2 regions of the Alkalihalophilus lindianensis genome follow, and region 1 is predicted to be linked to the other one. Evidence: predicted binding sites of a transcription regulator. Region 1 holds the regulator's gene; the other holds the start of a gene.
The links. Region 1 encodes LexA, which represses DNA repair genes until DNA is damaged. Its sites were predicted from a motif close to CGAACATATGTTCG; they were not measured.

Region 1 (3,029 bases):
AAGGAGGGAAACATATGTTTTGGTGCCATAGAGACTGTAAGTGTAAAAAGGGTGAATTTGACGTAAGAAGTAAAAACAGGAACAAAAATGATAATAGAGTAGACAACGAAAACTTTTTAAAAGATAAAAACTACAACTATAACTTTAATAATTCCTATGTGACAGATAGCGGGAATTCAAATGTAAATGTGTATGTCGATACAGAAGCATTTGCAAGAGCTAATGCTGGCAGAGGACCGGTTGCTGGTGATCGCGACCGTCGTCATGATGACCGTAAACGTGACCGTAAACGTGACGAAAGACGCAGTGATAAATGCTGTTGCAGAAGTTTTTTCTGGTAATTTTGAATGAATATTAAAAATAAGGAGGAGAAGAAATGAGTCGTAAAAAGAAGCGTTTACACCGTGAATTACCTGAAATTTGGTTAAATGCCGAGATTGATAACGATAACAAAAACCGTAATCGTGTAGACAATGAGAACATCCTAAAAGACAAAAACTACAACTTCAATTTTAACGAGTCTTATGTAGACAATAGCGGGAATTCGGAAGTTGATGTATATGTGGATACAGAAGCATTTGCAAGAGCTCGCGCTAACAGATAATTAGTGGGTCCTATCAAAAATGGGCATTAGCTATGCTAATGCCCATTTAAATATAAGAGTGAGGTGAAATTCATGCAGCATCGTAACCAAACAGATACAAAATCTGTTGTAAGTGAGAGTGGAAACTCTGATGTAGATGTTACGGTTAATATCGATACTTCAGCTTTGGCTTATGCCTTTGCTTGTTATTTATATGCGGATGGCCGCTTAGACCAAAATCAATATCGCACGATGGTAAGAGAGATGGACCGTCAATTTAAACGTAGAGGCTATCAATCAATGGATCCTAACTACAATGCACCATTAATTAGACCATGGGCATTATAAAAGTTGAACATAAGCAATCAGTTTATAAATAAATAAAGAGGAGAGGTCGACGTTTAACCATTGTTTGATCTCTTCTTGGTTTGTTTTAATAAAGCAGGTATAAAAAAAGCTTGTCCTCATAGGATAGAGGGACAAGCTTTTTACTATTAATGAAGGGTGCGAAATACACCGATGACTTTACCGAGTACCGTAACATCTTTTAAAAGGATAGGCTCCATTGTTGCATTTTCTGGTTGTAAGCGGATGTAATCTTTTTCACGGAAGAAACGCTTGACGGTTGCTTCATCCTCATCTGTCATGGCAACAATAATATCACCATTATTCGCTGTTTGCTGCTGCCGAACGATAACCATATCACCGTCATAGATCCCAGCTTCAATCATACTATCACCTTGGATCACTAACACATAAACAGAATCATTCGTCACAAAATGATCAGGTAATGGTAGATAGTCTTCTACATTTTCAATCGCTGTAATCGGAAGACCTGCGGTTACTTTACCGACAATTGGTACGTACGCAGTTCGTTTTTCGTTGACTACTGTATCAAGTTCATCGAGTTCGAGAACCTCAATGGCTCTAGGTTTAGTCGGGTCTCTTCTAATAAAACCTTTCTTCTCTAGTCGTGAAAGATGGCCATGAACAGTAGAACTTGAAGCAAGTCCAACAGCTTCACCAATTTCTCGTACGGAAGGTGGATAGCCTTTCTTTTTCACTTCTATCTTAATGTAATCTAGGATTTCCTGTTGACGTTTTGATAGTTTTGACACGGTTAACACCTCGCTTGTGTTTTTATCTTGCCTAAATTGTACCATGCGAACATACGTAATGCAAACATAAGTTCTAAAAACGCTTGACACAAACGAGTGTTCTCATTTATAGTGAATGGGAACAAACATTCTTATGGGGTGATGGAAATGTTAAAAAAATTATCAGGTCAAGAACGATTTATTATTATTACAGCGGTTTTCGCGTTGATGTTTATGTATAGTTCGATCCTCTTCTCCGGGGAAATCAGTATTAAGGAAGAAACAGTAGTAGAAGCTGAAACGATTGCACAACAATCCGATTTATTAAATAATGAAGAGGCGCCTTTAACAAATGGAACTATTATTCAAGCAAATCAACTAGATTCACTAGAAAAGGAGACTGAAGAATTGTATGCCTATGCGTACGAGAAAACAAGCAAAGATGATAAATGAAGAAAAAGCAATTATCTATTGTCGAGTTAGTACAGAAAAAGAAACGCAACAAACATCGATTGAACGTCAACGAGCAGAATTAGAAGAGATTGCTCATAGAAACGACTTTACCATCGTGGAGATTATTGAAGAGAAGGCTAGTGGCTATGAAGTGGATCGTGATGGCATGCTAAAGCTTCTAGATTACGTGAAACAAGGAGATGTCTCGGTTGTTCTCGTTCAAGATGACACCAGAATTGGGAGAGGGCATGCCAAAATGGCGATTCTTCACCAATTACGAAAAGATGGGGTTAAAATTTACACGATTCAAGATGAGGGAGAGCTTCAACTATCTGAAGCTGACGCGATGGTACTAGATATTGTTTCAATCGTCGAAGAGTATCAGCGCAAATTACATAATTTAAAGATCAAAAGAGGAATGAAGGCCGCTGTTGATCGAGGGTACAAGCCACAAGACAATTTGGGAGGCACTCCTAGTGGGGGCCGAGAAAAAAAAGAAGTACCAATCGAAGAAATTGTTCGCCTCAGGGAGCGGAAATTAACCTTTCATGACATTGCTGCTACCCTTAGAGGGTTTGGTCATGACGTATCGAAAGCAACCGTCCATCGTAGGTATCGTGAATATGAACAAGAGCAAGCTTCAAGTAATCACCTTGACGATTAAGCACATAACTTGATTGACGTAAAAACTCATGGTAAAGTATAGTCTGGTTATGTAAAAGGTGGTGAATGGCGATGTTATCTAAAGAAAAGATCGCACGAATTAATGAGCTATCAAAGCGAGCTAAATCAACTGGTTTAACAACAAAAGAGGCTAAGGAGCAACAAACTCTTAGGAAAGAATACATTCAAACCTTCCGTAATTCATTTAAAGACCAACTTCATTCCGTGAAGGT
Region 2 (3,029 bases), on a different contig from region 1:
TAATATCGGTTATAAGATAACTAGGTATACGAGAGAAGAGATCTGTGTGGTTGATTAAATAACGATCGGTACTAAAACAAATAATTGCAAGAATAATTGAAATCACACTATAAAGAGCTGGTATAAAATAAAATTGATTACGAATTTGCAACCACCTTGAATGCACATCATCACTCTCCTTATACCTTTTCAGTTAGTATAAACAGATTAGACGTACCTTATTTAAGAGAAGGAATAATAAGGGCACGTAACGAAGAAGACTATTATAGAAAAGGAGCTGAAAGAGATGTCCATTCAAAATCCATCAGATGATAAAATTAAAGAGGTTTTACATACGAGTAAACGGATAGCTGTAGTAGGCTTATCAGGAAACCCAAGCAGGACTTCTTATATGGTTTCTGAAGCCATGCAAAATGCAGGATACACGATCATTCCAGTCAATCCAACTGTTGAGGAAGTACTAGGAGAAAAAGCTGTCGCGCGCTTACAGGATATCGAAGGAGAAGTCGACATTGTCAATGTCTTTAGACGAAGTGAGCACTTACCAGAGGTCGCCAAAGATACTGTTGAAATTGGAGCAAAGACATTTTGGGCCCAACTTGGCGTTGCTAATCAAGAAGCTTATGATTATTTACATGAGCATGAGGTTGAGACGATAATGGATCGTTGCATTAAAGTAGAACATGCAAAGTTCAAATAATAATCGTAAAAACGTGCCCTCTTAATGAAGGCACGTTTTCTTTAATTTATATTTGGTTGAGATACATACACTAGGTTATCGGTCCATTCCCCAAATTCATAAATAAATCCTTTTCGTACGCATTCATATTCCATCCCTACACGTTTTGCTAAAGCAATGGAACCATGGTTATCTAGGTTAATATGAGCTTCGATGCGATGATAGTTCAGATTGTTGTGGGCTAGGCGCAATACTTCTTCTACAGACTCCTTACCATACCCTTGACCCCAATAGTGATTATGAATGGAATACCCGATTCTCCCCCAGTGAAAATCTTCACGTATTAAGGTAGAGACATCAATCACCCCAAGATGAGCCCCATCCTTTTTTCTAAATACACCGAATACATACAACGTATCTTGTTTGGCCGAAGATTGATGATGGTTTACTAAATCATAAAACCATTGCTCTGTGCACACACTCATATTAACTTTCCCTTCATCATATCGATGTTTTGAAGGTTCGCGCCGTTGATATTGCGTGAGCCAATTAAGGTAGTCTTGATACACATAAGGTCTAATTTCTAAGCGGTTTGTTAAGCCTGTTAGTATATAAGGATTCACGGTTGTCCTCCTGTATAAACGTAAGTAAATACCCGTTGTTCTATAGTTGATTGTATTATAGCATGGTATGTGGTGGATGAATCGTCAATGATTCGTCAAATTCCGCTATGACTTTTTTCATAGAAAAAGCAGGAATCCCCAAAAGAGGTTGCGAATACTGAAATAACAGCTACAATAGTAAAGGCGATAGTGAACGTATAATAGAAACGTGTGTTCGTTTGTGCTACAATATAAGTAGCATGTTGAAAGGAGTACCAATCTTGGCAAAGAAACAGCATCTTGATTATAACGATGACGCAATACAAGTATTAGAAGGATTAGAGGCGGTAAGAAAACGCCCTGGTATGTACATAGGAAGTACAGATGGACGAGGACTTCACCATCTTGTATATGAAATTGTTGATAATGCAGTAGATGAAGCACTAGCAGGATATGGTTCATATATTAAGGTAACCATTCACCGTGACAACAGCATTTCCGTCTCAGATGAAGGTCGTGGAATGCCTGTTGGAATGCATAAATTAGGAAAACCAACCCCAGAAATTATTATGACTGTATTGCATGCTGGGGGTAAATTCGGACAAGGGGGCTATGCAACTAGTGGAGGGTTGCATGGCGTAGGCGCGTCTGTCGTAAATGCTCTCTCCGAATGGCTCGTAGTTGAAATCAAGCGTGATGGCACTGTGTATAAGCAGCGTTTTGAAAATGGCGGTAAGCCTGTTACTACATTAGAAAAGCACGGTTCAACGAGAAAAGCAGGGACAACCATCCACTTCAAGCCTGATCCAACCATTTTTAGTGTGACAACATATAATTTCGAAACATTATCTGAGCGATTACGGGAAGCTGCATTCCTTTTAAAAGGATTAAAAATTGAATTAGTTGACATGCGAAGTGACCAGGAAAATGAACTATTTCATTATGAAAATGGAATAGAGGCGTTTGTTGAATATTTAAATGAAGATAAAGAAACGCTTCACCCAGTTGTATTCTTTGGTGGGGAGCATCAGGAGATAGAAGTTGAATTAGCATTTCAATTCAATGATGGCTATACAGAAAGTGTCTTGTCTTTTGTTAATAATGTTCGTACCAAAGATGGTGGTACACATGAACTTGGTGCAAAAGCAGCCATGACTCGTGCAGTGAATGAATACGCGCGTAAAGTAAAACTATTAAGAGATAAAGACAAAAATTTAGATGGGTCTGACATTAGAGAGGGATTCACAGCGATCGTATCTGTTCGTGTGCCTGAGGCGAAGCTTCAGTTTGAAGGACAAACAAAAAGCAAGCTAGGTACACCAGAAGCACGATCGGCTGTCGATGGCCTTGTATCAGAAAAGCTCTCTTATTTCTTTGAAGAAAACCCTGATATCAGTATGATGCTGATTAAAAAAGCGGTTAAAGCGGCTCAAGCTAGAGAAGCGGCTCGTAAAGCACGAGAAGATGCACGTAACGGAAAGAAGAGCAAGCGAAAGGATGTTCTCCTTAGCGGAAAACTAACACCTGCTCAATCAAGAAATCCAAAACGAAACGAATTGTATCTCGTTGAGGGTGATTCTGCTGGCGGTTCCGCTAAGCAAGGACGCGATCGTAAATTCCAAGCTGTTCTTCCCCTGCGTGGTAAAGTTATCAATACAGAAAAAGCTAAGCTAGAAGATATCATGAAAAATGAAGAAATTCGAACGATTATCCATACGATCGGTGCGGGTGTCGGTGCAGACTTTGAT

Region 2: parE (DNA topoisomerase IV subunit B) is a predicted target of LexA. The motif match lies at 1,506-1,519, and genes of this name have one in related genera.

What each region holds. Positions count from the first base shown of each region.
Region 1 is NZ_JAWJBA010000004.1:337,070-340,098, forward strand. Features, by position in the region: gene RYX56_RS14250 (hypothetical protein) at 15-341, shown strand; gene RYX56_RS14255 (hypothetical protein) at 377-604, shown strand; gene RYX56_RS14260 (hypothetical protein) at 677-931, shown strand; gene lexA (transcriptional repressor LexA) at 1,078-1,701, opposite strand; gene RYX56_RS14270 (hypothetical protein) at 1,849-2,133, shown strand; gene RYX56_RS14275 (YneB family resolvase-like protein) at 2,093-2,797, shown strand; gene RYX56_RS14280 (DUF896 domain-containing protein) at 2,869-3,029, shown strand, end outside.
Region 2 is NZ_JAWJBA010000001.1:787,628-790,656, forward strand. Features, by position in the region: gene RYX56_RS04310 (DUF2254 domain-containing protein) at 1-166, opposite strand, end outside; gene RYX56_RS04315 (CoA-binding protein) at 287-700, shown strand; gene RYX56_RS04320 (GNAT family N-acetyltransferase) at 742-1,302, opposite strand; gene parE (DNA topoisomerase IV subunit B) at 1,563-3,029, shown strand, end outside.